Regions from separate parts of the Fructilactobacillus cliffordii genome, predicted to be linked through region 2. Evidence: predicted binding sites of a transcription regulator. Region 2 holds the regulator's gene; the other holds the start of a gene.

Region 1 (16,090 bases), 270 kb from region 2:
GACATCATCCTTGCTGATCCAAGTAAACCAGCCCTCGATTTGCTGCTTCATCTTACTAAGCCACTGATCAGCAATCAACTGGTCCAATTCGGTGGTTGACTTCGTGATTTGGAGAGCCAGCTTAATCTCAGTCTTGCTTAAATTATGCTCCGCCAAGTAACGTTGCAATGCTTCCTGTTTAATCTGTGGAAATTCTACCAGCTGGGTTCGCGAACGAATTGTGGGCAAAATATGGTGGTAATTGGTAGTTAGCAGAAAAGCTGTTACCGTCGCTAGCGGTTCTTCAATCACCTTCAACAAGCTATTCGCCGCTCCTACCGTCATCGTGTCGGCGGCATCAATGATAAAGACCTTCTGATTGCCTTCGACGGCACTCTTGGAAAACTCGCGTTTGAGTGCCCGCACCTGCTCAATTTTAATCGACTGGCCATCGGGCTCAATCACTAAAACATCTGGATGTTCATCGTTCGCAATCCGCAGGCACTCATTGCATGCTCCACAGGGGAAGCCTTCCTTAGTAGGATGTAAGCAAAACAGGGCCATTGTGGTGACTTTAGCAACCGCTAATTTGCCATCACCGGCACTACCTGAGAATAAATACGCATGACTCAGGTCGCCCGCTTGCACCACTTGGACAAAGTGCTGAATCAAATCGGGTTGTTTGGCGTTCACGTCTGCTAGTAAGTGCTGTGCTGCTGAGGTTTCCATCGGCTAGAACCGGAAAAAGTCTTCAATCGGCAGCACCATGACCGTGGCGCCCCCAACTTCAACTTCGACCGGGTATGCCGTATCGTTAATGCTCCCCACCAGGTTAATGGGTGGCGTTACGTACTGATCCCGAGCCTGACAAGAGTGCTTAATTAAATCGAGTAACTCTGGGACCCGTTCGTCATCGATTCCTACCATGTACGTCACGTTTTTGGCCCGCAAAAAGCCACCCTTTGTGGGTAATTGTGTGGCAATGATTTTGTGTTCGTTTAACTGTGCCTGCAGTTTACCGGCATCTTTTTCTTGAATAATCGCTAGGACTAATTTCATGTGTAGTGACCTCCTCTGGGCTTACTTCAAGTGCTGCATAATAATGGCGAGTACCTGGTTAGTTACAGTTGTTACTGATTGGGTCGCATCCACCCGCACAATTCGTTCGGGATGCGCTTGGGCCAGACGTTCGTAAGCATCATGAACTCGGACGTAAAAATCGCGCTGCTCGCGATCTAACCGATTAGTGGAATGTTCATCGCGGTGTTCAATCCGTTCCAAACCCACCGCAACTGGAACCGCAAAGTAAATGGTTAACTCAGGGAGCACGCCGTTCGTGGCAAACTGATTTAACTCCAACACTTTCTGTTCGCCTAATTGCCGCCCGGCCCCTTGATAGGCCACCGAGCTATCGACGTAGCGATCACAGAGTACCACTCGTTCTTGTGCTAAAGCAGGCAACACCTTTTGTTCGAGGTGCTGGCGCCGTGCCGCCGCAAAGAGGAGCGCTTCCGTGCGGGCATCCATGGCCTCGTTTTGTTCATCAACAATTAAATTCCGGATTTTTTCCGCGATTGGATCGCCACCAGGTTCGCGAGTAACCACCAACTGGTCCCATAACTGGGGTTGCAGTCGGTCTACAACCTGGTTTAAGACGGTAGTTTTTCCAGCGCCATCGTTTCCTTCAAACGTGATAAAGTGCCCACTCATTCAGTCATCATTCCCCTTATTTTATGTTTCGATTGTACTGTAATTTAACCAAATTGTCTATTTTCCGCCCCGGTCCAAAAATGCAAAAAAGACCGCCAACGCGGTCTTTTTCCCAGTTTAATTATTCAGCACTTAAACTAACTACCGGATCAACCTTAGCAGCTTTACGAGCTGGTAAGAGAGCGGCCAGTAAACAAATAACGACGGAAACTAAGAGTCCAAAGATGGCGTTTCCCACCGAGATTTGCATGATGTTGTATTGAATTCCACTTTGCGACAAGGAGTTCGCCCCCCATTCCACCAAGTAAGCCAGAATGATAGCTAAGACGGCTGAAAAGAAGCCCAGAAACACTGATTCGAAGATAAACAGTTTCCGGATGTTCCCCTTCGAAAAGCCAAGGGCTCGCAAAATTCCGATTTCCTTAGTCCGTTCGGCCACACTGATGTAAAGCACCACAATGATCATGATGGCAGATACCAAGAGTGAGATGGCTGCAATTGAAGTCAAGACGGCTACCGCAAGGTTTACGTAAGTGTTCAACGTGGAGACAATCGAACCGGCTCCCGTAATCTGGAAGGCAGGCTTGCTTCCGTTCTTAACGGCCTTAATCCGATCTTGGACTGGTTGTACGTTTTGTACGCCTCCGGTGATGTCAACCGCAAGGTAGTTCGGGCCAAACGCCACGTTGTTATCCTGATACATCGACTTCAACGTTCCATAGGTCACGGCATCTGGTAGGCTATTACCATCAGTAATCCCACTGATGGTCACTTCCTTTTGCATAACCTGCGGTGTCTGGGTTTGATCATCAGAAGCACTAAGATAAAAGGTTGCTTTCGTTCCCAAGACCCGGTTGGGGTGATCATGGTTAATTTGTTTGGCTTCCTTTTTACTAATCAAAATTTCATTGGTCTGCGGAGCCCGACCAGTTTTAATGTTGGATTTCCGCAGAGTGTTATCAAAGGTCTGAACCATTGTCAATGGTACGGTTTGATTGCCACTCTTTAACCGGGCGCTACCAGCCGCAAAATAACCAGGTGACACCTTTTTTACCCCAGAAATCTTTTTCAAACGGTTAATGTCACTTTGCTTAAGTGTGGTTTCTTGAGGCGTCGGATTATCACTTTCCACGTTTTTAGCCACTTGAATCGTGTTTGGATTAATTTGGGAATAGATTTCGTGATTGATATACCCCTTAGTCCCGTTTCCGAGACCAAGCATCAGGATCACACTAAAGATTCCGATGGCGGCGCCAAACATGATTAACAGGTTCCGCTTCAAGTTATAGCGGAAGTGTTGCCAAGCCATTCCAGCCATCGACTTCATGCTAGCTACTTTATCCCGGAATGGTTTTTGTTGCTCGTCAACCGGATAAGCCGGTTTTAGAACCCGATCATCGTCAATTAACCCGTTGGCAAGGTGCACAATCCGAGTTCCGTAATCAGCAACCACTTGAGAATGAGTTACGGCAATTACCAGTTTCCCATTTTCTGCAATTTGGTTTAATAACCGCAAAATTTCGTCGGTGTTTTGTGCATCCAAAGCCCCCGTTGGTTCATCGGCAATGATGATGTCTGGGTCAGAGGCCAACGCCCGGGCAATCGAAACCCGTTGCTTTTGACCACCCGATAATTGGTTCGGGTACTTGTTCTTATGTTCGGACAGTCCCACCTGATCTAACAGTTCGTCGGCGCGTTTCACTTGTTCGTGGTGCGATAAGTTCGTCATCTCTAACGAAACCATGACGTTGGCACGAATCGTCAGGTGGCTAATCAGGTTAAAACTTTGGAACACAAACCCAATCGTACTCCGGCGATATTGGTCCAGTTCCTTCGGCGTATCGTGTTTCAACGATTTCCCGTTCAGCAGCACGTCTCCGGTATACTGACTGTCTAATCCCGCAATGATGTTCATTAACGTGGTCTTTCCACCCCCAGATTCGCCCAGGATGGAAACGAATTCCCCCCGTTCGAAGTCTAGGTTAATCCCGTTTAAAACGTGAAATTCCTGATGATCCACTTGATAAGACTTGTGGATATCCTGCAGTTGTAAATAGGCCATCTAGTTCTCCTTTAGTCTAATAATAATTATTAGTTTAGTTGATAGTATACACCATATAGCATTCATTGTAAGCCCTTTTTAATCCATTAATTAAAAAAGAGGTCCCTACCCTAAAGTAGTTTCCCCTTCTTTTAAGAATCGTACACGCTTGACTGAATGTGATCGTTTTTAATCTTCCGGAGTCGGGCTTGACGGTACATAAATTCAAATTTCTGCTTGGCCAACTCAGTCTGTGCCTTCACCTGCGGATCGACATCCGCCACAGCCGCTTCTGTTTGTTGAGCCTGGTCCCAATCCTGCTTTAACAGGTTCAACGACTGGAGTAACTCTTCATCGTACTCCTTTTCGAAGTCCTTGGGTTTAAAAAAGTTAAACATCCTAACCTCACATTTCCGTTCGTCCTTCGACCGCCCGAAACAGAGTCATTTCATCGGCGTATTCAATGTCACTTCCCACGGCCAGTCCCCGGGCTAAACGTGTCACCTTTAAGCCAGCGGGTTTTAACAAGCGAGCTAAGTACATCGCCGTAGCGTCTCCTTCTGGGGTAGCGTTCGTGGCAATAATCACTTCTTTGATGGTCTCATTTTTTTGCAACCGTTTGATTAAAGAGCTGATGTTGATATCATCAGGCCCCTTGCCTTCCATCGGCGACAGCACTCCGTGTAAAACGTGGTACAAACCGTGGTAATCTTTCATCTTTTCCATGGTAGCAATGTCTTTAGGTTGTTCTACTACCAACACTTGGGATTGATCGCGCATAGGATCACTACAAATTTCACACGGGTCAGTCTCTGTTATGTTCCCGCACACGGAACAAAAGGTTAGCTTTTCCTTCGTGTCATTTAAAGCCTGAGCAAACTGTTGCACCTCATCCTTCGGCATATCAATCGTATAGAATGCCAACCGGGTGGCAGTTTTTTCCCCGATTCCAGGTAGGTGCATGAAACCATCAATGAGCTTAGCTACTGGTTCTGGGTACTGCATGCTGATTCCCTCTTTACTATTAAAGTCCGGGGATGTTCATTCCCTGGGTGAATTGTCCCATCTTATTTTTCGTGGTTTCGTCAATTTGCTTCAACGCATCGTTCACGGCTGCAATCGTCAAATCAGAAATCATGTCCGGATCATCGGGATCCAATGCTTCTTTTTTAATTTGTAAATCCTTCATCTTCCGATCCCCGGTAAAAGTAGCGACCACGAGGTCATCAGGAGCTTTGCCCGTGAATTCTTGTTGGTCGATTTCTGCTTGTTGGGCACTCATCTTGCGTTGCATGTCTTGTGCTTGCTTCATTAACTTGCCCATGTTCATTCCGTTCATTGCCATTGTAATTTCTCCTTTAAATTATAAATTAATCATCTTCCACGTTCACTAATTCATCGCCAAAGAGTTCTTTGGCTCGACGGACGTTCTTCGGTTCTTCCGCCGTTGGTTCAGACTGTTCTGATTGTTGATCAGCTGTTTCTGATTGCGTTCCGCGTGGATGTTGTTGCAGGTATTCCTGTCGTAACGTGGGCCACTCTTCTTTCGGAACAAAGAAGACTTTGGGAACCTGACCCAACAACTGTTCCAAGCCCTGTTCGAGCGCTGTCATTAATTGTTCATCGCTTCCAGCTTTTTGGTATAAGAAACCGTAGTCAAAGGCGATTACGACGCCAGTATCACTGGCAGCTACCGGTCGAGCTACGTGTAAAACGGCCCGCTGAGTAACGCTCAGTAACTGTAACAACGCACCCCAGTTGCTACGATATTGTTCCAAGGCCGATTTAGTTGCTGCATCCAAAATCCCAAAGATTCCGTTCATATCTGGTTGGGGTGCTTTGGGACTATTTGGAATTGCGCGCTTGGCGGGCGTAGTTTGCTCCGCCGGTGTTACTGATGCAGTTACTGGTCGTTGTTGTAACGACTGCAATTGTTGTTGCAACTGTGCCACCTGCTCTTCTAGCTGCTGGTATCCAGCTGGCGGGACCGATTCTGCCGGTTGTGGTTGCACTTCTGCATCCGCGAGGCGGACGGTCAAAATATCCAGATAGAGGTCTGGGTGATAAGTAAATCGCAGCTGCTGTTGGACCTCGTTCATGATCTCTACGAACTGGTAAATCTTACGCCGGTCGACTTCCTGAGCAATTTTTTGGAAGTTATCGCCCAGCAGACCTAACTCGTCAGCCGTTACCAGAGCTTCGTTTTGTTGGTAAAGCAACAAGTTCTGACAGTAGTCCACCAAGTCTTCAATAAACTGACTGGCGTCTTTTCCATCCGCCAGGGTGGCTTCCACCACCTGGAGCCCGCTGCTAACGTCACCTGCTAATACGGCTTCAAAGTACCGCTGCAGCTCATCGCGGGCAACACTCCCCGTCACTTGGAGAGCGCTGTCATAGGTCAACTGCTCCGGATCATATGAAAGGGCTTGGTCCAGAATACTCAGGGCATCCCGCATCCCCCCTTCGGCGCTCTTAGCAATGATTTTCACAGCGCGGTCATCGAATTGAACCTGTTTACTCTCTAAAATCTTTGTGAGCTGTTCCTCAATGTCCGTCGCGCTAATGCGTTTGAAATCAAAGCGCTGCAATCGCGACAGGATGGTTGCCGGAATCTTATGAGGTTCCGTCGTGGCCAGGATAAAGATCACGTGGGACGGTGGTTCCTCCAAGGTTTTTAACAACGCGTTAAACGCCCCGGTTGACAACATGTGGACTTCATCGATGATGTAAACCTTGTACGTTGCCTCCGTGGGGGCATACTTGGCCTTATCACGAATGTTACGAATCTCTTCGACCCCGTTATTAGAGGCCGCGTCAATTTCAATCACATCGTTTAAAGCACCCTGGTTAATGGCGACGCAGGTTTCACACTCGTTACATGGCTCGCCGTCTTTTAAATGCTGACAGTTAACCGCCTTAGCCAAAATCTTCGCAGTTGAAGTTTTCCCCGTTCCACGGGGTCCACTAAACAGATAAGCGTGACTAATCTGATCGGTTATCAAAGCGTTTTTTAACGTCTTCGTAATGACCCGTTGCCCCACAATTTCATCAAAGCGTTGGGGCCGCCAGACCCGGTATAAAGCTTGATAACTCATGTCACCCTTCCTTTCTTCTGGAACGCCACCTGCTAACATTATAGCGAGAATGCCGCTGAATTACCATAATTCTAATTGAAGCAGCTGCATCCGTTTTTACCATATTACTGTAAAAAAAATCTCCTAGCCAAATTGACTAGGAGTTTATTTGCTAACAACAAGAAGCACAAGGCAAAAAATACTTAGTGCTGCTTCCTTCCGGACCTGACACGGTTCGTAAGTCTGCCTTTGCTTCAAGGCCTTACGGCAGTTACTATCATAACTTAACCACGGCTACTTGTCCAGTCCTTGCTTCCGTTTTTTCCGGCGCTGGCGCTTATCGCGAAAGAAGGATCGCATCACAGCTCCAGCTTCGGTAGCCCGACAACCAGTTTCGAGTTCCACCTGGTGATTTTGGCGTTCGTCCGTCAGGGCCTGGTACAAACTTTCCCCCGCCCCAGCCTTCGGATTCGCCGCTCCGTAAACTACCCGATCAATCCGAGCGTTCACAATCGCCCCGGCACACATCAGGCAGGGTTCAATCGTGACGTACAGAGTACACCCGGTTAACCGCCAACTTTGCACTGCCAGACAAGCCTCTTCAATCGCAATCAGTTCTGCATGCTGGGTGGATAACTGCGTGTGTTCGCGCAGGTTATAGCCGGTTCCAATGATTTGGTGGTCCTTGACAATCACTGCTCCGATGGGAATTTCGCCGATTTGGGCCGCAAAGCGGGCTTCCACCAGCGCCTGGCCCATGTAGCGTTCATCCTCAGTCATCATGATTGTTGCACGCTCGCTAAGACGTAGTACCCCTTGTCACGTTTGATGACTTCCGCATTCCCAAAGGTCGCCTGCATCAACCGTTTGGCCGACGGTGCCCCTTGCTTCTTTTGTAATACCACAAACAGCCGGCCGTTGGGTGCCAGATGGGCAGCAGCTCCCGTAATCATGGTATCTACTACGTCTTTGCCAGCCCGAACCGGCGGATTCGTGACCACAGCAGCAAATTGCTGCTCGCTTACCCCCGCATACACGTCCGACGTCGCAACGGTAACGTTGCTAATCCCGTTGACCATGGCGTTTCGTTCTGCGAGCGCCAGTGCCCGTTGGTTTACGTCCACCAACTCAAACTGGTGGTCTGGATATTCTTTAGCTAAAAACAACCCGATTGGCCCGTAACCACAGCCCAAGTCTAAGATTGGTCCGTCCGGTAAATCAGCGAGATCCACGTTCTCAATCAGGACCCGAGAACCGTAGTCCACGGTTCGTTTAGAAAACACTCCGTTATCTGAAATGAAGTGGAGTGCCTGTCCTTTAATCGTAAAATCCCATTCTTTTTCATCGTGAATCACATCCGGATTCGGTGTATAATAAAAATTGCTCACAAAAATCACATCCTTTAATTTAATTAATTATGCTAAAATTTTGTTTCACACACCACATGTAGTGTGTTTCTCAATCGAGTGACACAACATGTGGTGTTTTTTGGGTTGAAAGAATCCATTTTAGTAGTAGAATCAGGATATAGTCAAACGAAAGAAGGAGTCCATTATGAAACAGATTACCGTTTACACTAAAAACAACTGCATCCAATGCAAAATGACCAAACGTTTTTTAACCGAACACAACGTGGATTTTACTGAAAAGAACACCAGTGAAAATCCCGACCTAATCCCCTACTTGAAGGACCAAGGTTTTCAAGCAGTTCCAGTTGTGGAATCAAAAGTATTAGACACCTTTGGTGGTTTTCGGCCCGACCAACTGAAACGCTTAGTTGAACAATTAGCCACTGCATAAATCACTACTTTCATTATACACATTAAGGGGAATCAGTATATGTCGCTCAAAGATCACACAGATGCTAGTTACTTTCGCCTCAACAACGAAATTAACATTCCAAGTAAAGACGGAAGAATTCGGCTAGATAAAGATCAGGAAGCTCTCAAAGCGTTTATAAATGAAAACGTAAACCCCAACCTGATGCATTTTAACTCGCTCCAAGAACGCCTTGACTACCTAATCGACAATGACTACGTAGAAGAAGCATTTTTAAAAAAATATCCTGTGACGTTCATTGAAAAACTATACGACTACTTAAACAGTCAGGACTTCCACTTTCATTCCTTTATGGCCGCTTACAAGTTCTACGCCCAGTACGCTTTAAAGACGGATGACGGCAATCAATACCTCGAACGTTACATTGATCGGACGGCAATGAATGCCCTCTACCTGGCCAACGGAGATCAGGAATTGGCTCTCGCCTTAGCCGACGAATTAATTCACCAACGCTTCCAACCAGCAACGCCGACTTTCTTAAACGCCGGGAAAAAGCGCCGGGGAGAATTCGTCTCCTGTTTCTTAATCCAATCAACCGATGACATGAACAGCATTGGTCGGACGATTAACTCAGCCCTCCAACTCTCTAAAATCGGGGGTGGCGTTGGGATTAATCTCAACAACTTGCGCGCAGCCGGTGATCCCATCAAACACATTCAGGGAGCTGCTAGCGGGGTCATGCCAGTCATGAAGCTGTTGGAAGATAGCTTTAGTTATTCAAACCAGCTGGGTCAAAGACAAGGAGCCGGCGTTGTGTACCTAAGTGTCTTCCACCCAGATATTATCGACTTTCTCGCCGTTAAAAAGGAAAACGCAGACGAAAAAATCCGGGTCAACACGCTGTCCTTAGGAGTAACCGTTCCTGATAAATTCTACGAACTGGCTGCTGAAAACAAGGACATGGCCCTGTTTAGTCCCTACGACGTTGAACAAGAATACGGCGTCCCGTTCTCCTACGTGGACATCACTCAGGAATACGACAACCTGGTCAACAACGACAACATTAAAAAGAAGTACATCAAGGCGCGGGACTTAGAAACTGAGATCGGTAAGTTACAACAAGAATCCGGTTACCCCTACATCATCAACATCGACACGGCAAACCGCGAGAATCCCATTGATGGCAAGATTATCATGAGTAACCTGTGTTCTGAAATTATGCAGGTCCAAACTCCATCCATCATTAACGACGAGCAACAATACGAAAAGCTCGGAACCGATGTTTCCTGTAACTTGGGTTCCACAAACGTTGTGAACCTGATGCAGTCCCCCGACTTTGGTAAATCAATTGAAGCCATGGTCCGCGCTCTCACCTTTGTGACGGACATCAGCAATATCAACACCGTACCTTCGATTCGCCACGGTAATGAACTTAGTCATTCGATTGGCCTAGGAGCAATGGGATTACATTCTTACTTTGCCCTACATCACATGTACTACGGTTCACCCGAATCAATCGAATTTACCAGCATCTACTTCATGCTCTTAAACTACTGGAGTTTAGTTGCTTCTAATCAGTTAGCCCGCGAACGGGGGAAAACTTTCCACAATTTTGACAAGAGTAAGTATGCCGACGGCAGTTACTTTGATAAGTACACCCAACAAGATTGGGGACCCACTTCTGACCGGGTTAAGGAACTATTTAAGGATACCTTTATTCCAAGCCCAGCAGACTGGGAAGAACTAAAATTGGCCGTAATGCGGGATGGCTTGTACCACCAAAACCGGTTAGCCGTTGCACCCAACGGATCGACATCTTACATCGGTGATGCCACGGCAAGTTTGGCGCCCATCGTTAGCCGAATTGAAGAACGACAAGAGGCCAAGATTGGAACCATCTTCTACCCCGCTCCCTACCTGTCTAACGACACTATCAAGTACTACGAGTCGGCTTATGATGTTGACATGCGCAAGGAAATCGACATTTACGCAGCAGCTCAACAACACGTTGACCAAAGTCTTAGTATGACCATGTTCATGCGGTCCACGATTCCAGAAGGCATGTATGAGTGGAAAAACGGACGGGACGAAAAAATGTCGACCCGGGACCTCACGATTCTGCGGAACTACGCTCATCACAAGGGAATTAAGTCGATTTACTACGTCCGGACGTTTACCGATAACAACGATACCATCGGGGCCAATGAGTGTGAAAGTTGTGTAATTTAGGAGGGGAAAAGTTCATGGATTTAAACAAAGTATTAACCGGAAAATGGGAAGGTAATTACGACGCCATCAACTGGAACGAAGTTTCCGACGAGATTGATAAGGCGACCTGGCACAAACTAACGGAACAGTTCTGGCTCGATACCCGGGTGCCGGTATCCAACGACTTAAAGGATTGGCGCGAACTAGATGATGATCACAAATGGTTGGTCGGTCACGTCTTTGGGGGGTTAACCCTCTTAGATACACTTCAATCCCAAGACGGAATGGCCGCTCTGCGGCTTAACGCCAAGACCCAACATGAAATTGCGGTGTTAAATAACATCCAGTTCATGGAATCAGTCCACGCCAAGAGTTACTCCACCATTTTCTCAACCCTGAACACCCCGAAGGAAATTACCGAGATTTTTGCGTGGAGTGACTCAGAAGAATTTCTGCAAAACAAAACGAAACGCATCTATACCCTCTACCACGACGATGAAAGTCCTTTGAAAAAGAAGATTTCCAGTGTCTTTTTGGAAACCTTCCTCTTTTACTCTGGTTTCTTTACGCCGCTCTGGTACCTGGGTCACAACAAATTAACCAACGTGGCCGAAATCATCAAGTTGATTATCCGGGACGAATCAGTGCATGGAACTTACATCGGTTACAAGTTCCAAACCGAGTTTAACCAGCTCTCAGACAACGAGCAACAAGAACTCAAGGACTGGATGTACAGCTTCCTGTATGACCTCTACGAAAACGAAGAGAAGTATACCCACCTCTTGTACGACGAAGTCGGCTGGACGGACAAGGTTTTGACCTTCATCCGTTACAACGCCAACAAGGCGCTCATGAACCTCGGTCAGGATCCAATGTTTCCTGATACTGCCGAAGACGTGAACCCCGTGGTTATGAATGGAATCTCCACTTCAACCGTGAACCACGACTTCTTCTCTGAGGTCGGTAATGGCTACCGGCTCGGAAATGTCGAAGCCATGAGTGACGAAGATTACAAGATTGATTCTTGGGAAAATAAACATAAGCAAGATTAAGCATCTTAAACAAAAAGCTGTCACCCAATTGGGTGACAGCTTTTTTCGTGTACTAATTTTTGTACTTCTCGTAGTTTTCCTTGATGAAATCCGCCGAATTTTGCAATTTGGCCAGTTCTGCATCCGTCAATTGCAACGGCACGTCGGTAATCACACCGTCACGTCCGACAATCACCGGATGAGACAGGTATACGTCGTATTCGGGACGATAATTCGACACTGGCAAGACGGTTTTAGCGTCTGACAAGACTACGTTCGCTAACCGAACGGCCGCCGTTGCTACCCCATAGTTGGTGTAACCCTTCCCCTTGAAGACCGCATAACCACCGTGCCGGGCTTCGTTATCCAAAGCTTCCAAATCAAGGCCCTTAGTTTCTGCCAACTCCGTTAGTGGTTGGTCTAGAGCGCGGACCGTCGACCAAGCGGTAAACTGGGAGTTTCCGTGTTCACCCAGGTTGTAACCCGTCACAGACCGTGAATCAATACCGAGTTTTTCGGCAACCGCGCGTTTCATCCGAGCGGAATCCAATAAAGTCCCCGTTCCAATCACGTGTTTCTTCGGTAATCCCGTGATTTGTTGGTACAACTGGGTAATCACGTCCACCGGATTAGTAATCGCAATGATGATACCATTAAAGCCGGAATCCCGAATCCGCGGGGCCACTTCTTTGACCTGTTCACTGTTATAAGCTAATTCGGAAAACCGATCTTCATTGGCCCCGTCGTTTAAGCGGATGTTTCCCAGGGCAGAAATAATGACATTCGCATCCTTTAAAGCCGCGTAATCATTCGCCGTAATGTTGGTGTGAAACGGTAAATTGGGCATGGCTTCGCGAAAGTCAATCGCATCCGCAGTAACCTTGGCCTCGTTCTTATCGATTAAGACCAGGTCATCCGCAAACCCGTTGGCCACGATGTAGTGGGCCACCGTAGAACCAACGTGTCCCATTCCAATTACTCCAATTTTTCGTGTCATAAAAATCCCTCCCGTTCGTTGTTGCATATTTTAACACAAAGTTAAGTTTTTACCATTATTTTTTTAATAATTTTGCAATTTGTTCGATATCCGCTGGCGTAGTCCGGCAGCAACCGCCAATAATGTTCGCACTTGCAGCCAACCAATCCGGTACTACATCAGCGAAGGTCTGGGGATGTTCGACCGCCGTCCAGGTTTTGGTTGCTGGATCGTAAATGTCACCCGGATTAGGATAAACAACCAGCGGTTTTTGCGTGACTTGGCGCATTAATTTCAACGCTGGCAGGACGTTGGCAAAAGACGTGCAGTTAATGCCAATCCCACTCGCCGCCTGTGAATGGTCCAACCACCCTGCAACCACGTCTAACGGCGTTCCATCGCTAAGGTGATAAGGATCCTTGATACTCAAGCTAATCCAGGTCGGGACTAAATTAGATTGCTGCGCCAGAATCGTAGTTAAGGCCTGGACCTCCGCAAAGCTGGGAATCGTATCAACCGACAGTAAATCTACTCCGGCATCCATTAGCGTTTGAATCTTTTCCGTGTGAAAGGCTTCGTATTCATCAGGACTTAACTGGTAGTCTCCCGTGTATTCGGAACCATCTGCTAGATAAGCCCCATACGGTCCCACGCAGCCGGCCACGAGACCATCCGGTTTAACGTTGTCACGCGCTTGTTGGGCTAACCGAACCCCCAGGCGAATCAAGTCCAACGCCGCTTCTTTTTCAATGCCGACTTTCGCGAAGGCCGCCACGTTGGCTTGATAAGTATCGGTGATGGCAATCTCTGCCCCCGCCCGGAAGTAACTAGCATGGACGTCATAAATCGCATCCGGATCCGTCAGCGGTGCGTTGGCAGACCATAACGCATCATTGGTTTTAACCCCACGTTTTTCCAGTTCCGTTCCCATTGCGCCGTCTAACACAACGGGAGTTTCTAAACTGGCCGTAATTAGATTAGTTTGTGACATGTTATTTCCTCCTCTTTTGGAACCATTCCTTTAGCTCATAACCACCATAACAGATTAGGACGAAGGGAAGCGTAACTTCTAAAGCAATCCGTTGGTTCGGATCAAACCAAATCAAGATGCACGATAAAAAGCACAGGATAAAGGCCAGCCAGGATAACCAGGGATAACCCGGCGTCCGAAACTTTAACTGCTGCGCCTCCTGCTTTGACAATTGCGCTCGAAACCGAATTTCTGACAGCGCAATTGCCATCCAGACAAAGACCACTGCGAGCCCCGAAATGGAGACCAACACCAGGTAGACCGTTCCGGCAGCGTACACGGCCGACAATAAGGCCAAAATTCCCCCAATCATACTGGTTAACAAGACGTAGATGGGAATCTCTCGTTTGGTGGTCCGCTGAAAGATGGGAGAAATCACTCCTTGATTGGCCAGCGACCACAACATTCGCGTCGAGGCGTACAACCCGGAATTAGCTGACGAAATAATGGCGGTTAACACCACGAAGTTCATCAGGTTGCCGGCCCATGGTAAACCAATGGCCGAGAGAATGGTTACAAACGGACTCTCCGTTACCCCCGCTTGTTGGTACGGTAGTAAAGCACTCATAACTACCATACTGCCGACAAAGAAGATCACCAGTCGTCCCAGCGTGGTTCTGATTGCCTTGGGAATCGAGCGTTCCGGATGCTGAGCTTCTCCAGCAGTAATCCCAATGAGTTAGGTTCCAGAAAAGGCAAAGTTGACGGTCAACATGGTGGTGAAAACGCCGCCAAATCCATTCGGAAACCAACCATTCTTGGTAAAGTTGGTCAGACCAATGAAATGGCGAACGCCATGGTACGGTAGCAAGCCCAAGATGGCTCCACTCCCCAACCCGATAAACGCCACGATTGCAATCACCTTGATGCTGGCTAGCCAAAACTCGGTGGTGGCAAACCATTTCACCGAAAAAGCGTTCATCAAGAAGATGAAGACAATCAATAAGCTACTCCAGATCCAGACTGGGACGCCCGGAAACCAATGCCACATAATCAGACCAGCCGCCGTAAATTCCGACCCCAGCGCAATGGTCCAGGTTAGCCAGTATAAAATGGCAACCACAAAGCCCGCACTCTTGCCTAAGTACCGTTGAGCATAGACGTGAAAGGAGCCCGTCTCTGGCATGACCACCGCTAATTCGCCCAGGCACAGCATGACTAGGTACACAATCACTGCTCCTAATAAATACGCTAAAATGGTTCCCAGTGGTCCTGCTTCGTGAATCGTATATCCCGAACTCAGAAACAGTCCGGTTCCAATCACCCCACCTAACGAAATCATCAGGATTTGTCCTGAAGAAATCTCGCGAGCTAAATGTTGTTTGCGTTGCACGTTATCCCTACTTTCTCAATTACCAAATAAAAAACACCCGTCCTCAAAAAGGACGAGTGTACTCGCGGTGCCACCTTCATTTCTCCCCTTCTCACAAAGCGGAGCTCGGTCAGTTACAGCTGGTCAGTATAACTGAGTCTTGATATCGGTAACTACCCCGCGTCGGGCTCATGATTCACCCCACGACCAGTTTGCCAGTCCATCTTCAGTCGGTTAGTTTCATCCCTTTGCACCACCCAGGGACTCGCTGAGAAACGCTCCGACTTACTCAACTGCAGCGGTTTTTCATATTTTTAACAGTGTAGCGCGCCTTTTTAGCAACGTCAACATGCTAATGAAGGTAAAAATCAATTATTTGCTAACAATCATGAGATATTTTGGGATATCATTCGATAATTTATCGTAAAAAAATAAAAGATTAGTCTAACGATCGTTAATCCTTATTTTGCCGAACTTTCTGGACCGTTAATTATAAACTTATATTAATTATCATTTGACAAGGAGCGCCTTTTTCGAAATAATCTGCACTAACTAAATTAAAGTAAAAAAAGGAGATTTTTATGCGTAAAATTTACGACTTAGCCATCATCGGTACCGGTTCAGTGGGCGCAGCTGCCGGTTACTACGCCAGTCAAGCGGGTCTCAACGTCCTCGAACTCGATGCCCACGTTCCCCCCTCATGGCATCGGCTCGCATCACGGCGGTGCTTGTACCTATGATTTGTAGCCCGACCAGAACTTCATCATTGACTACCTGCCGGACAATCACAACTTCCAAATCGTAACCGGATTAAGTGGTCACGGTTTTAAGTTTGCCAGCGTGCTGGGCCAGATTATTGCTGACCGGGCAGCGGAAAAACCAACTAACTTTGATCTCACTCCCTTTCAACTCAATCGATTCTAACCAAAAAAGCGTTTGGCAACTGCCAA
Region 2 (16,090 bases):
GTCGACGTGTTAGAAAAATTAGCTCCTGAACATCCCATCATCGAAAAGATTTTAGCCTACCGACAGTTAACCAAGTTAATTTCAACCTATATTGATGGGATTAAGAGCGATATCCTTAGTGATCAAAAGGTGCACACTCGTTACCTGCAAACATTAACCCAGACGGGACGGTTGTCTTCCGTTGATCCGAACTTACAAAACATTCCGGTACGGACGGAAGAAGGACGTAAAATTCGCGAAGCCTTTGTTCCATCCCATCCAGACTGGGTTCTATTCTCTTCAGATTACTCCCAAATCGAATTGCGGGTGTTGGCTGCCATTTCCGGCGACCAGAACATGAAAGCAGCCTTTGCTAGTGATGAAGATATCCATGCGGTCACTGCCCGCCGCATTTTTGAACTAGGAGAAACGGCGACCGTAGATGCAAACCTAAGACGGCAGGCCAAAGCGGTTAACTTTGGGATTGTGTATGGAATTAGTTCGTACGGATTGGCGCACAACACCGGAATTTCTAATCCAGATGCCAAACGCTTTATCGATAAGTACTTTCATGAATATCCGGGAGTAAAGGAATACATGGATGGGAGCGTGGCATTTGCTAAACAACATGGATATGTTGAAACGATTTCGAAACGCCGGCGTTACATCCCGGAAATTAAATCCCGAAGTTTTCACCAACGTCAGTTTGCGGAACGAATCGCCATGAATTCCCCGATTCAGGGGAGTGCGGCTGATATCATTAAAGCTGCCATGATTCGCATGAATCACGTGTTGGCAACGGAAGGATTACAGGCGCGGATGTTGTTGCAAATTCATGATGAGCTAATTTTGGAAGCGCCCCAAACAGAAGTGGCAACGTTAACTAAAATTGTGCCGGAGGTCATGGATTCGATTATGCAAACGGATCCGTTACTCCAAAAAGCGGCCGTTAATTTCGACGTTCCGTTAAAAGTTGAGAGTCATTCCGGTGACAATTGGTATAATATAAAAAAATAAAACGAATGTAGGTGGAAAAATGCCTGAATTACCAGAAGTAGAAACCGTCCGTTCCGGACTAACTAAATTAGTGCAAGGTGCAACAATTGAATCCGTTGAAGTATTGTACCCAAAAATGATTAACCTCCCTGCTGCTGACTTTGAAAAGGATCTTGCAGGCAAACAAATTATTCGGATTGATCGCCGGGGAAAGTATTTATTATTTCGACTTAGCGATGATTTAACCCTAGTTTCGCATTTGCGGATGGAAGGAAAGTACGAAGTTGAACCAGAAGGGTCACCACGACCTAAACATACCAATATCGTTTTCCATCTCAACGATGGTCGCGAGTTGTGGTACAAGGATACCCGGATGTTTGGCAAAATGGCGCTCGTAAAGGATGACGAGGTCATGAATTTATCAGGATTAAATAAAATTGGGCCGGAACCGACCGATGCGGACTTAAGTTTTACGTATCTTAAAGAACGACTGCATAAATCACATCGTAAAATCAAGGCGTTTTTATTAGATCAATCTCAAGTAGCGGGTCTTGGAAACATTTACTGTGACGAGGTACTATGGATGTCTAAAATTCATCCCGAACAGATGACCAACTACGTTAGTGATGCGGAGATTGAAACGCTCCGGCAAAACATTATTAAAGAAATTGCCGCTGCCATTCAGGGACATGGAACCACGGTGCACTCGTATTCCAATGCCTTTGGGGAAGCTGGCGAATTTCAAAATCAACTGCAAGCTTACGGTCGAAAAGGTGAACCGTGCCGTCGGTGTGGAACACCCATGGAAAAAATTAAAGTGGCTCAACGGGGAACGACCTTCTGTCCGAAATGCCAAGTGGTTCACGGTGATTTAAGTGACTAGAATAATTGGGTTAACGGGCGGCATTGCCACCGGTAAATCAACGGCGGCTGCTTATTTGCGGGAACAAGGATTTCCGGTTCTGGATTTAGATCAGCTGACGCATGAGTTAGAAGCCCACGATCAAGACGTGATTCAACAGATTACGGCCGTTTTTGGTCCAGCGGTGCAAACGGATGGACAGATTGATCGTAAAAAATTGGGTCGCATTGTTTTTGCTGACCCGCATCTGCTAAAACAACTAGTTCGGATTATCAATCCGGCCTTATTAAAAGTTATCGCGGAAAAGACTGCTCCTGACTGGTTGATTCTGGATGCTCCGACCTTGTTTGAAAACGGGTTTACCAGTTATGTAGATTTAATTTTAATGGTGACCTGTGAACCTATGATCCAGATGCAGCGGTTGATTACTAGGGATCAGGTTTCGATCAGTTGGGCCAGTCGATTAATCGGGGCTCAGTGGCCCCAACGAACTAAGGCCGCTTTAGCCGATCAAGTCGTTGATAGTACCCAAGGTAAACAAAAACTTTACCGGGAACTCCAGCGTTTTATTGAAAATCTGAGGTGAGATAATGAAGTGTCCAAGGTGTCACCAGGCTTCTTCTAAAGTGATTGATAGCCGTCCTCTAGTTGGCGGAACAGAAATTAGACGACGAAGAGAATGTGAGCACTGTGGTTATCGATTTACCACGTTTGAAACAATTGAAGCCACCCCGTTATTGGTCGTTAAGAAAAACGGCGATCGGGAAGAATTTAGTACTGATAAACTGCTGCGGGGCATTATTCGTTCGTGTGAAAAACGGCCGGTGTCAATGGCGCAGATGAACGAGATTGTTAATCAGACCAAACAAAACATTGAGAATCAGGATAACGGTGGTCATGAGGTTTCTAGTAAGGTAATTGGCGAGTCCGTCATGAACGGTCTCAAGGACGTGGATGAAATTGCATACATCCGATTTGCGAGTGTGTACCGGCAGTTTAAAGACATGAACGAGTTTTATGCCAAAATGCAAGAATTAATGGGAAATGAAACAACTTCATCACCAGAAAGTGATCATGATGACAAATAATCAGCATTCAATTGATCCGCAAAGTAAGTTTCAAGTATTACGAGCGCACGATTTGACCACAGAACAGCGAATGAGCCTGGATCGTTTGTATTTACCAATGATTGGCAATGATGCGTACGCGTTGATTAATTTACTGTGGCACCAATCGCAACAATTTCAAGGTCATTTTGCCTTGATGAGTACGTTACAAATTGATGCAGAAGCCTTGTATCAAGCTCGATTAAAGTTAGAAGGAGCCGGGTTATTGCAGGTGTATACGGAGCAAACCCAGTTTCATTACCGGCTGGTGGATCCACTGACGCCAGTTACCTTTTTCCAAAATGACACGTTAAGTCAATTCTTGCTGGAAATGGTGGGCGAGAATCAGTTTGTAGAACTAACGCAGCAATTGTTGCCGACTCCGGTTGATATAAGCAATTTTGATGATCAGACCCACAGCTTTTGGCAGGTTTTTGCAGCACAACCGACCGCTGATTCCGCTTTAGTCCAAACAACGCAAAAGCGAGCTCAAGCCACTCAATCAACGGGACCTAAGTCAGATTTACCCACCATTGATCTTCAGTTAATGCTTAGTATCTTACAGAGTTCGTTTGTTAATTTAGCGGATGTAAAGAAGAATCAACCTTTGTTTGCAGTAACTAAACAACTTTATGGAGTTGAGGAAGCGGAAATGGCCCGGGTAGTAGAGCAGGCGACCAATCTCACGACCAATCACTTTGATAAGCAAAAGTTTCAGTTATTAATTGCGAGAAAATATCAGTCTACGCCAGCCACTCCGTCTGAACCGCAAATAACAACTACACCTGCTAGTGACAAACATACTAGTTTTACTGTTCAAGAACGCGAGTTGCTACAAGTGGCTGAAACCACCGCTCCTGTTCCTTTTTTAGGGGCCATCAAACAAGAAAAAGGTGGGTATGCAACGGCTGCCGAAGAACGTTCGTTACGCCAATTGTTGGAACAAAACGTTTTACCCAGTGCGGTAGTTAACATGCTCATCTACTTATTGCTGGTTGATCGGGAAAATCCCACGCTGAATAAAAATCTGTTAGATACGATTGCCAATGACTGGGCCCAGCGCCACATTCAAACGGCAGATCAGGCGCTGACAGAAATTAAGCAACGTGAGCGACGGATAACGAAGCAGCGCACCAAGCGAACGAAGCAAAAACAACAAACAGTAAAAGAAACCTTGCCAGAATGGGCTTATAAAGCTGATCATCAACGGTCTACGAAGCAGGCCTCGGCTGCTAATCGGAAATTAATTAAAGAAAAACTAGCAAAGTTACGGAATAATCAATCAGAGGGGAGTGAATAGAAATGAGAAACGTGGGGAAGGGGTTGAAGACTTCCATGCAAAACCATCATTTGACCGAACAGTACCAAAAACTGTTGCAATCCGTTTATGCTGATCCGGACGTGCAGGAATTTGTTCAAGAGCATCAGGAGGATTTAGCTCCCCAAGCGGTGCAAAAATCAGCATCGAAGCTCTATGAATTTGTGAATGAGAAAAAGAAAATGGCAGCGGGACAGACTACTTTTGCCCCCGGATATGCACCGCAACTAGTGGTAAACGACCATTTAATTGAGGTTGCCTACCAACCAACTAAAGACTTTTTACGGCGGCAACGTGATCAACGCATGAAGAATAACTTTGTGACCGTGGGAATGACACCCGAAATCAAACGGGTTAACTTTGAAGATTATGATCCGACTCCTGATCAAGAAGAGGTGATTATTGATTTAATTAACTTCATTGAAAATTACGAGAATGATCCCCAGGAACACCAAAAATCAGTGTATTTATACGGGCCATTTGGGGTCGGTAAAACATTTGTGATGGCCGCCATGGCCCACCGTCTCTCTGATCATGGGGTAAAAACCATGTTAGTTCACTTCCCGTCGTTTGCAGTAGAACTAAAAAACGCGATTGGCGACAATACGTTTAAGTCCAAGGTTGATCAGGTGAAAAAGATGCCGGTTTTGATTATTGACGATATCGGTGCAGATTCGATGTCTGCTTGGATTCGGGATGACGTGCTAGGCGTTATTTTGGAATATCGAATGCAGAATCAGCTATCCACGTTTTTCACTTCTAACTTCTCCATGGATGAATTAGCCAAAGAACATTTAGCAGTTACCGCCCGTAACGAAGCGGAACCACTCAAAGCCCAACGACTAATGGAACGAATTAAATTCTTAGCTCGTCCCGTTTATTTGAATGGCAATAATTTAAGGAATTAAGTCCTGACGCTTGACACTTTTTCGTCGGGTGATTAGACTACTAAATAAGGATATGAGTTAAATCTAAATTCACAGAGAGAGTAGTTTAATTCTGGAAGCTACTTGTCGGCGGATTTAACTTACCGCCTTACTTAAAATAACGTGAATAAATGTGGTTAACAGAGATATCCGATTTTCGGATAATTTGGGTGGAACCGCGTCAAAACGACGTCCCTTGGTATTTTTACCAGGGGGCTTTTTATTTAGGAGGAATGAAAATGGCACAAATTACGTTTGAATTTCCAGACGGACGCAACCAAGCGTTTGAGAATGGAATTACGATTGCTGAAATTGCTAAATCAATCTCAGTTAGCTTAGCTAAAAAAGCCATTGCCGGAAAAGTTGATGGTCAGTTAGTGGACGTCCAAGCTCCGTTAACGGCTGGTGGTAAGTTAGAAATTATTACGGCTGATTCAGAAGATGGTTTAACTGTGTTACGCCAAAGTGCAGCTGAACTACTGGCAGCGGTAGTAAAACGAGAATTTCCCGGAGTTCGACTTGGTCGCTTAGCTGCTGATGAAGACGGATTTTACGTTGATACGGAAAAAGATGAACGGCAAATTAGTGCCGATGAATTAAATGGCCTAGCTGACAAGATGCAGCGGGTCATCAAGGATAACGCATCCGTTAAACGAGTAACTTTAAGCAAAGATGATGCTTTAAATGAAGTTAGTGGTGATCGATACCAGACGGAATTAATCAAGACACTTGATAGTGATGAAATTCCTTTCTACGAAATTGGTGGTCAATTAGTCTACGCTCAAGTTGTTGCTGCTCCTAGTCTTAAGGATTTAAAGCACTTTAAACTGTTATCTGTAGCCGGAGCATACTGGGAAGGCAAGTCGTCTAACCCCATGTTACAACGGTTATACGGAACGGCCTTTTTCAAAGCTGCTGACTTAGAAGCAGACTTAAAGAAACGGCAAGAAGCCCGCGAACGTGATCACCGGGTGATTGGAAATAACTTAGACCTGTTCTTCGTTGATCCAAAGGTCGGAGCTGGATTACCATACTGGATGCCAAACGGGGCTACGATTCGGCGGACGATTGAACGTTACATTGTTGACAAGGAAGTTGCTAACGGTTACCAACACGTTTATACTCCAGTCCTTGCTAACTTGGATCTGTACAAACAGTCTGGTCACTGGGAACACTACCGTGATGACATGTTTCCACCAATGAAAATGGACGACGATGAAATGTTGGAATTACGGCCGATGAACTGTCCTTCCCACATTCAAATTTACAACCACCACATCCGTTCTTACCGGGAATTACCACTCCGGATTGCAGAACTAGGAATGATGCACCGTTACGAAAAATCGGGAGCCCTCAGTGGATTGCAACGGGTTCGGGAAATGACGCTTAACGATGGTCACACGTTTGTGGCTCCGGATCAAATCCAGGATGAATTTAAGAAGATCCTGAACTTGATGATGGAAGTTTACCATGACTTTGACATTGACAACTACACGTTCCGGCTTAGTTACCGTGATCCAGAAAACACGGAAAAATACTTTGATGATGACGAAATGTGGAACAAAGCGCAAACGATGTTGAAGGGTGCCATGGATGAATTAGGGTTAGACTACGTCGAAGCCGAAGGGGAAGCAGCCTTTTACGGTCCTAAACTAGACGTACAAACGAAGACGGCCCTTGGCAACGAAGAAACGTTGTCAACGATTCAACTGGACTTCATGCTACCTGAACGGTTTGATTTACACTACGTGGGGGAAGACGGTCAAGAACACCGTCCCGTTATGATTCACCGTGGTTTAGTTTCAACGATGGAACGGTTCACGGCTTACCTAATTGAAATGTACAAGGGAGCTTTCCCAACTTGGTTAGCACCAAAACAAGTGCAAATCATTCCAGTTAGTGATGAAAAACACGGTCAATACGCGCGCCAAATCAATGAAAAACTGCAAGCCATGCACATCCGGTCGGCAGTTGACGAACGTTCCGAAAAGATGGGTTACTTAATTCGGGATGCGCAGACGCACAAAATTCCATACACAATTGTGGTTGGTGACGATGAAGTTAACAACGACACGATTTCGGTTCGTAAGTACGGAGAAGACGACAGTCGGGAGTTATCAATGGATGACTTCACGGTTGAAATCATGAAAGACATCGCTAGTTACTCACGCGATGAGACTAAAGATGATAAAACAAAAGAAAAGGTTGACAAGTAATTGTAGCCTTGATATGATTAAATGGTTAAAAGCAGAGGCTTCCCGCTTCTCGCCTTAGTGACAAATGGTTGCTGGGCTAATCGGATGCAATTCTATGGGTAATCCCATAGAAAAAGGCGGGAGCTCGGTTGAGTTTCCGCTTTTTTTCTGCTTTGAAATTTACTTGGAGGTGAATCACCATAGCAAAAAGAGATCAAATGGTCAACGATGGAATTAAAGCTCGTGAAATGATGGTTATTGATGATCAAGGAAACAAGCTTGGTTTGAAATCAAAGGCGGAAGCAATGCAAATTGCTGAGGATGCCAACTTGGACTTAGTCTTAGTCGCACCAAACGCTAAGCCAGCGGTTGCTAAAATTCTTGATTACGGGAAGTACCGATTCAATCGGCAAAAGAAAGAACGAGAAGCCCGTAAGAAGCAAAAAACGGTGAGTGTGAAGGAAATTCGGTTGAGTCCAACGATTGATACCAATGACTTCAACACGAAGTTGAAGAATGCGCAAAAGTTCTTAACGAAGGGCGAAAAGGTCCGGGTTTCAATTCGATTTAAAGGTCGGGCTATCACGCATAAAGAAATTGGTCGAAACGTCTTGAATCGGATGGCTGATGCGCTGTCTGACATTGCGACCGTTACGCAACGAGCTAAAATGGATGGCCGGAGTATGTTCTTGATGCTTGCACCAAGTAATAAAATTAAAAATTAGTTTACGTTTGTAAACCAAAGAGGAGGAAATTGTTATGCCAAAAATGAAATCAAACCGTGCAGTTGCTAAGCGGTTCAAGAAAACTTCCAAGGGTGGTTTAAAGAGTGCCCACGCCTTTACTAGTCACCGTTTCCACGGAAAGACGAAGAAACAACGTCGTCACTTACGTGGGACTCACATGTTAAACAACATTTGGGTTAAGACCTACACTGAATTATTAAAGAAATAAACTAAGTTAAATTTTAATCTAGGGGGATTTTAATATGCCACGAGTAAAAGGCGGAACTACTACACGGAACCGGCGCAAACGCGTCCTTAAATTAGCTAAAGGATACCGCGGTGGAAAACACCGGCTCTTTAAAACTGCTAAAGATCAAGTAATGAAATCACGGGAATATGCTTTCCGTGATCGTCGTAACAACAAGGGTAACTTCCGGAAACTTTGGATTACTCGGATCAACGCAGCAGCTCGGATGAACGACATTAGCTACAGCAAATTAATGCACGGTTTAAAGGCCGCTAACATTGACGTAAACCGGAAAATGTTGGCTGACTTAGCTGTGAATGATGCTGATGCTTTTGCAGCCTTAGTTGCCGAAGCAAAAAAAGCTTTATAAAATAAGCGTAAAAGACTTCTGCTAGTGATGACTGGTGGAAGTTTTTTTGCTTTCACGGGGCTACTATTTCTCCAGCAGATGCTTTAAAATAAAGGATAAATGACAAAGAAGAGAGGGTTTTTATGTTAAGAGTTTTTAAACCAACCTGGATGGTGGAAAGTGTTTTTCATATTTCCCCCCAAAAACTAAAGCGGCACGGGATTACGACTGTTTTGGCTGATTTAGATAATACCCTCATTCCTTGGAACAATAAAACCAGTACGCAAAGATTACGGCACTGGATGGAATCCTTACATGCCGCCGGAATCAAGTTAGTGGTGGTCTCCAACAATAATCCGCGTCGCGTCAAACACGCAGTGGCTGATCTGCAGTTGCCGTTCGTGGCCCATGCTCTAAAACCACTACCGGTCGGGATTAAACGGGTGCTGAAACGGGATCATCTCAATCGAGGTGAAGTGGTGATGGTGGGTGACCAACTATTAACCGACGTATTAGCGGCCAATAACTGTAAGATTAAGAGTATTTGGGTTAAACCCCTCGTGAAAACTGATTTATTACCCACCAAGATTAACCGTCAGTTAGAAAAACTGGTCTACCGTTTAATTCGCAAGAAATATCACTTACAGTGGAAGGAAGATATTGATTAATGAATCAAAACCAAGGAAAAGAGCCAACTGAAACAGAACCATTGCTTTGCATCGGTTGTGGGGCTCAGATTCAAACCACGGCTCCAGAAGCACCGGGATATACTCCGAAAGGAGCCTTAGCGAAAGGACTGGAAACCGGAGAATTGTATTGCCAACGCTGTTTTCGGTTGCGTCATTACAATGAAATCCAACCAGTGAGCGTTTCTGATGATGAATTTTTAAATTTACTGAGTCAAATTGGGACAACCAACTCACTGGTAGTCTATGTGGTTGATATTTTTGACGTCAACGGGAGTTTGATTCCCGGTTTGCAACGCTTTGTCGGTGATAATCCGGTGCTTGTAGTGGGCAATAAGGTCGACTTACTCCCGGCATCATTTAAACCCAAGAAGGTCAAAGATTGGCTACGGCAAATGGTCAATCGGGCCGGAATTCGTCCGGTGGGCGTGGAACTGGTTTCAGCCAGGACCAATCAGTCGGTCGATGATTTATTAAAAGTCATTAATCAAAATGCCCGTAATCGAGATGTTTACGTCGTTGGAGTCACTAACGTGGGTAAATCGACGTTAATTAACCAAATCATTCATCAAAGTTCGGGCGAGGAACAGGTTATCACCACGTCCAAGTTCCCGGGCACTACGCTTGATTTGATCAAGATTCCATTGGATAACGGGCATGATTTAGTTGATACGCCAGGAATTATTCACGCTAGTCAAATGGCGCATTACTTAAATAGTCATGACTTAAAATACGTTTCACCCCAAAAACGGATTAAACCCCGTTCTTACCAGTTAAATGCGGAGCAAACTCTTTTTTTAGGGGCGTTAGGTCGGTTTGATTACGTGAGCGGAACCAAAGCAGGGTTCACGGTCTACGTTGATAATAACCTCATGATTCACCGGACCAAATTGGAGAATGCTGATGCGTTTTTTGAAAAGCACGCGGGAGAATTACTAACTCCACCAGAAGGAGCAGAAAATGTCATTCCACTGCAACGCCATGAGTTTAAGGTGACCGATACTTCTGATTTAGTGATTGAAGGATTAGGTTGGATTACTGTGCCCAAGGGCAGTGTCGTAGCCGGGTGGGCGCCGAAGGGTGTGGCCGTTTTAATTAGAAAATCAATGTTTTAACAAAGGGGAAACTATGCAACTAACAGGGAAACAAAAGCGATTTTTACGGTCCAATGCAAACCAACTCCGGCCGATTTTTTCGGTGGGGAAAAACGGGCTCAATGACGTCTGGTTGAAAGAAGTCGCTCAGGCAGTTGATAAGCGAGAATTGGTGAAGGTCAGCATCCAACAAAGTGCGGACGTTGCTCCGGCAGATGTGAAAGCCTTTATTGAGGCTAACAGTGACATCCAGGTGGTTCAAACGATTGGGAAAACGGTCTTACTTTTTCATGAATCTAGTCAGCCGAACCACCGGGACATCTCTCACGGAGTTTACCAACTATAGGACTGTGTGATGCGAAAATTAAAAGTAGGATTACTCGGGGGGACCTTTAATCCGGTCCACCAGGGACATTTAATCATTGCAGAGCAGGCTTTAGCTCAACTGCAGTTAGATCGAGTGGACTTTCTTCCGGACTTTTTGCCACCCCATGTGGATCATAAAGAAGCCATTGCGGCTCATCATCGGGTGGCCATGTTGCAATTGGCAATCCAAAAGAACGAACACTTTGGTCTAGAACTAGCAGAAATTGCACGCCAAGGAAAAAGTTATAGTTATGATACGATGAAAGAGCTGCAATCCCAGCATCCTAACGTGGAATACTATTTCATCATTGGCGGCGATATGGTTGCCTACCTTGATAAATGGTATCGGATTGCTGATTTAATCCAGCTGGTCACCTTTGTGGGGGTGAACCGACCGGAAACAACGGCAGATTCTCCCTACCCAGTCCAATGGATTAAAGTGCCGGCTTTTGCGGTGTCTTCGTCATTGATTCGTACCAATCTCAGTCAAGGAAGAGCCGTTCGTTACTTATTACCAGATTTAGTTTTAGATTACATTAAGGAGCATCAACTTTATGGCACACGTTAATTTAAATTATCAAGCCTATGCAGCTTTTAATCGGGATGAAATCATTGCTAAGATGAGCAAGCATCTCAAGCAATCTCGACTCGACCATTGTTTGCGCGTTGAACAGACCGCCCTTGAGCTGGCCCAGGAAAATGACGCGGATGTGACCGTGGCCGGATTAGCTGGTTTGGTGCATGATTATGCCAAGCAGCGTGATGTAGATGAGTTTACGGCCTTAATTAAGCAGGACCACCTTGATCCAGAACTCTTAAAGTATGGTCGAGCGATCTGGCACGGGTACGTGGGTTACTTAATGATCCAACGGGAACTTGGCATTAATGATAACCGGATTCTCCGGGCCGTCAAATACCACACCATTGGGGCTCCCGTGATGGACGTGTACGCGCAAATTGTCTATATGGCAGACTACATTGAACCGGAACGTGATTTTTCCGGGGTTGATGAAGCTCGCGCAATTACCCATCATAACCTGTGGGACGGGGTCGTTTACCAAAACGCCCAAACGATGAAACGATTAGTGAATAACCAACAAGCCATTTATCCAGCTGCAATCGTTGCTTACAACGTAATTGCGGCTGGTCAAAAATAGGAGGATTAATGAATAATCAAGCCATTTTAGAAACAGTTGTGAAGGCTGCCGATGAGCGGCGGGCACACGACATTGTCGTTTTAAACATTGAAAAATTAAGTGTAATGGGCCGCTACTTTGTCATTATGGATGCTGATTCTGATCGGCAGGTCAAAGCAATTGCCAATAACATTATTGATAAGTTAGAAGAACAACAAATTTCCATTAGTCACGTCGAAGGAAAAGATCAGGCGAACTGGATTTTAATCGAATCTGGGGAAGTCATTGTTCATGTGTTTAAAAAAGAAACCCGTGAATTTTACAACCTAGAAAAATTGTGGGCGGATGCACAGGTGGAAGATGTTTCTGCCTGGATCACCGAGGATTAAGCAATGATTTACAGTCAGTTTGCTACTTTTTATGATCAGTTGTTTGACAACGACCTGTATCCGCGGTGGGTGAATTATCTGCAAAAATACGTGCAACCTGGTGCGAACGTTTTGGACCTTGCTTGTGGTACAGGTCGCTTACTGGTGTTGTTAGGCCAAGCTGGTTATACGGTAACGGGGGTCGATTTGTCGAGTGAGATGCTCGCTTTGGCTAATCAACATGCTGAGGCAGCTGATTTAGAAATTCCGTTGTTTCAACTCAATATGTTAGCTTTGGATGGCTTGGGTGAATTTGATGCGGTGACCTGTTTTGATGATTCTCTGTGTTACCTATCTGATTTAGATGAAGTTACCCAGTCTTTCCAGCAAGTTGCCCAGCATCTGGTTACCGGTGGTCAATTTTGTTTTGATGTGATTACCCCTTATCAAACCGACGTTAAGTACCCAGGATATATGTATAACTATCAAGACGAGGAGCAGGCCTTTATGTGGACCACTTACGCCGGGGAATGGCCGCATTCGGTGGAACATGATTTAACCTTTTTCCTGTATCAAGCAGATTTAGATGCTTACCAGTCTTATTCTGAAACCCATTACGAACGGACCTATGAACTAGAAGCATATCAACAAGCCTTGCAAGCGGCCGGGTTTACCAACGTTACGGTTCGGGCCGACTTCGGGGAACAACCGGTTACGGAGCAAACCACCCGGTGGTTTTTCCACGGAGTTAAGGCATGAAACCAACGGCCGTAGCAATCATTGCTGAATACGTACCCTTTCATAATGGTCATGTGTTTCAGTTGCAGCAAGCCCAGCAACGAACCCAGGCGGATGTTACCGTAGCGATTATGAGTGGTAATTGGACCCAACGAGGGGAGCCAGCCATTTTTGATAAGTGGACGCGGACGAAAATGGCGTTGGCCAGTGGCATTGATTTAGTGGTGGAATTGCCAGCCGTGGCTGCCGTTCAACCGGCCCACTTGTTTGCTCAGAATGCAATCGAACTGGTCCAAGCGCTGGATTGTGACTATTTGGCCTTTGGCTGTGAACATGCTGAGTGGGATTTTAATCAATTTACGCAGCAGCAAGTGCAACCTAGTGGAACGGAATTTGCAGATCATCACCGTTCCTTTCCTGAAGCTTTTCAACAAGCTCTGCAACGCGAACTGGAAATTGAACTGACGGAACCCAACGACACCCTTGGGTTTTGGTATGCGCAGGCGGTGGCGGCACACAATGCTTCGTTGCAATTAGTTCCCATCAAACGACGGGTGAGCGGGCATCAGGAACAGGATCTACATGCCACGATTTCTAGTGGAACGGCGATTCGAAAAGCCTTGTTGGCACAGAATCGGAACTATTTAACCAGTGTACCAGCGGCCACGGCTCAGTTAATGGCCACGGCTCAACCCGTTACGTGGGAACAGTATTGGCCATACTTGAAGTACGCCATCAGCTCCCACTCGTTAGCAGAATTACGGAATGCTTATCAAATGACAGAGGGTCTCGAGCATCGAATCAAACGAGCTGCCGTGGCCGCTCATTCCTTTACCGAATTTCTGGAGTTAATTAAAACCAAACGATACACTTATCCGCGGTTGCAACGCTTGTGTACGTATATCTTGTTAAACTACCAAACAACCGCCGTGGCTGCTTATCAACCGGTCCTGCGGATTCTAGGGATGTCTACGGCCGGGCAAGGTTATCTGCACGAACTCAAAAAACAGTTGCCCATGCCGTTGATTACCACGGTTACGAAGTCGTTTTTAGAAAACGAACTGCAACTGGAAAACCGAGCGGGATTAATTACCGAAATGGTCACCGGGGTAGTTCAGGACCGCCGGCGTTCTGTGATTAGAACGGAAGCTATCAAGGAGTAGACCTTGACATCGATTTTTATTGTCAGTATAATTGGGGTTGTTGCATTGGAGGTATTTACATGAAATGGTCCTTTGAAAAATTACAAAGCTATCAAAAGGCACCGTTTGAGGAACAGGGGGAGTTGGATTTAAAGTCCGATTTAACGACCCGATATCCAGATGAAATTTTGGATGCGACGCCGTTTACGGTGAATGTTTCAGCGATGGCCGATCATGGTGATGTAATTGTGGATGCGGACGTGCAGGGAACGGTTACGGTTCCTTCATCACGTTCCCTAACTCCATTTAAGTTGCCACTCCAGTTTCACTTTACAGAAGTTTACGTTAATACAAAAGCAGCCTTGAATCGTTATGAAAACGATGTTGTCGTGATTAAAGTTGATGACGACGGCGAGGTTGATTTTAGTAAGGCAGTGGCAGATAATGTAATTATTCAGATTCCGATGCATTTACTTTCTCCAGATGAACAAGCTGGGGCAGCAATGCCAACCGGTGACGACTGGGAAGTGATTTCTGACGCTGATTACAAGCATCAGCACGAGGAATCTAATCAAGTTGATCCACGTCTTGCTAATCTGAAACAGTTTTATGCGGATGATGACGACAAGGCTTAAAAATTCACTAGTGGAAATTAATTAAAGGGAGGTTATTACTAATGGCTGTACCAAAGAGAAAAACTTCTAAAGCAAGAAGAGATATGCGTCGGGGACACATTAAGCTGACAGTGCCAGGCATGAGCCCATGTCCTAACTGTGGTGAATTACGTAAGTCTCACTACGTTTGCCCTAGCTGTGGCTACTACAACGGCAAAGAAGTCGTTGCGCAAAAGAACAACTAATTAATTGATTAGAACCAAGAAAACACCATGGGTTTTCTTGGTTCTTTTTTATTCATCTTGACTTTCGAGGGGCCTTTGCTAGAATACGGGTAACTAAAAATAAGTAGTTGTTCAAGTTATTTTTGGTGCTAATTTTTATTATTCAAATTTACCCTCCTTAAATTTTGCAAGCCAGTTAAGCTGGTTAGTAAAATGCAAAGGTGAAAGTAGGAAGTTATGCCGCAAGTAAATCAAATAAACCAATCAGTGTTGCAGTTTTTATTTAAAGGGAAAATGGGGATTGAGATTGAAGAACATCGTGTTGATCAAGAACGTCAGAGTCTTTCTCAATTTGATCATCCCCAGCAACTAGGTAATCGGCGCCATCAACCTTATTTTCAAACCGATTTTTCTGAAAGTATGGAGGAACTAATCACAGCGCCACATCACCGGCTCGTGGGGGTTACGAATCAACTTCACAATTTACAACAATTGTTAAACGAACAGCTGCAACCCAATGAGATTATATGGCCGTTGTCCATGCCACCTCGGTTACAAGCGGATGACGTCACCTTTTTAGAACAAACCTTTAAACGGGAATGGTATCAGGGCTATCGTGATTTGTTATTGGCCAAATATGGGCCGTTACGACACATTATGTGTGGGATTCACGTGAGTTATTCACCGGATCCAGCAATTGTGACGTGGTACCAGGAACAGCATCACCTGGATAATTTTACGACCGCGAAGAATCAGTTGCTATTTCAAATTACTCAGCATCTAGTAGGCTTTCGCTGGCTCTTGACCTATTTATACGGAGCAAGTCCTTTGGATGAGAATCAAGCCGGTCCCCAAAAGCCAGTTCGTTCAATTCGGGCTAGTCGGAAAGGATTTGCTAACTTACCGGATGTTCACATTGAATACAATACTCTGACCGGTTTCATTCAAGCCCAAGCGGATGCAATTAAAACGGGACAATTATTTGCTCCTAGCGAATTCTACGGACCAGTCCGGTTAAA

What was found. Region 2 encodes NrdR, which represses ribonucleotide reductase genes. Its sites were predicted from a motif close to ACACNATATATNGTGT; they were not measured.
Region 1: the regulator NrdR is predicted to act here: its motif matches at 8,242-8,257, upstream of nrdH (glutaredoxin-like protein NrdH).

The regions. Positions count from the first base shown of each region.
Region 1 covers NZ_CP097117.1:523,953-540,042, forward strand. Annotated here, with positions in the region: gene holB (DNA polymerase III subunit delta') at 1-708, opposite strand, end outside; gene M3M38_RS02665 (cyclic-di-AMP receptor) at 712-1,038, opposite strand; gene tmk (dTMP kinase) at 1,060-1,689, opposite strand; gene M3M38_RS02675 (ABC transporter ATP-binding protein/permease) at 1,811-3,751, opposite strand; gene M3M38_RS02680 (YaaL family protein) at 3,883-4,128, opposite strand; gene recR (recombination mediator RecR) at 4,136-4,735, opposite strand; gene M3M38_RS02690 (YbaB/EbfC family nucleoid-associated protein) at 4,755-5,075, opposite strand; gene dnaX (DNA polymerase III subunit gamma/tau) at 5,101-6,825, opposite strand; RNA gene ffs (signal recognition particle sRNA small type) at 6,972-7,070, opposite strand; gene tadA (tRNA adenosine(34) deaminase TadA) at 7,099-7,584, opposite strand; gene M3M38_RS02710 (class I SAM-dependent methyltransferase) at 7,584-8,192, opposite strand; gene nrdH (glutaredoxin-like protein NrdH) at 8,359-8,604, shown strand; gene nrdE (class 1b ribonucleoside-diphosphate reductase subunit alpha) at 8,644-10,812, shown strand; gene nrdF (class 1b ribonucleoside-diphosphate reductase subunit beta) at 10,827-11,843, shown strand; gene M3M38_RS02730 (L-lactate dehydrogenase) at 11,896-12,819, opposite strand; gene mmuM (homocysteine S-methyltransferase) at 12,875-13,789, opposite strand; partial or broken gene M3M38_RS02740 (amino acid permease) at 13,791-15,161, opposite strand; gene M3M38_RS02745 (hypothetical protein) at 15,722-15,880, shown strand.
Region 2 covers NZ_CP097117.1:250,040-266,129, reverse strand. Annotated here, with positions in the region: gene polA (DNA polymerase I) at 1-996, shown strand, start outside; gene mutM (DNA-formamidopyrimidine glycosylase) at 1,016-1,858, shown strand; gene coaE (dephospho-CoA kinase) at 1,851-2,423, shown strand; gene nrdR (transcriptional regulator NrdR) at 2,428-2,925, shown strand; gene M3M38_RS01330 (replication initiation and membrane attachment family protein) at 2,912-4,243, shown strand; gene dnaI (primosomal protein DnaI) at 4,246-5,169, shown strand; gene thrS (threonine--tRNA ligase) at 5,427-7,403, shown strand; ribosomal protein L20 leader region at 7,427-7,557, shown strand; gene infC (translation initiation factor IF-3) at 7,601-8,107, shown strand; gene rpmI (50S ribosomal protein L35) at 8,142-8,336, shown strand; gene rplT (50S ribosomal protein L20) at 8,371-8,724, shown strand; gene M3M38_RS01300 (YqeG family HAD IIIA-type phosphatase) at 8,847-9,371, shown strand; gene yqeH (ribosome biogenesis GTPase YqeH) at 9,371-10,504, shown strand; gene yhbY (ribosome assembly RNA-binding protein YhbY) at 10,518-10,829, shown strand; gene M3M38_RS01285 (nicotinate-nucleotide adenylyltransferase) at 10,839-11,417, shown strand; gene yqeK (bis(5'-nucleosyl)-tetraphosphatase (symmetrical) YqeK) at 11,404-12,006, shown strand; gene rsfS (ribosome silencing factor) at 12,015-12,374, shown strand; gene M3M38_RS01270 (class I SAM-dependent DNA methyltransferase) at 12,378-13,112, shown strand; gene M3M38_RS01265 (nucleotidyltransferase) at 13,109-14,254, shown strand; gene M3M38_RS01260 (DUF177 domain-containing protein) at 14,314-14,868, shown strand; gene rpmF (50S ribosomal protein L32) at 14,910-15,092, shown strand; gene M3M38_RS01250 (glutamate--cysteine ligase) at 15,309-16,090, shown strand, end outside.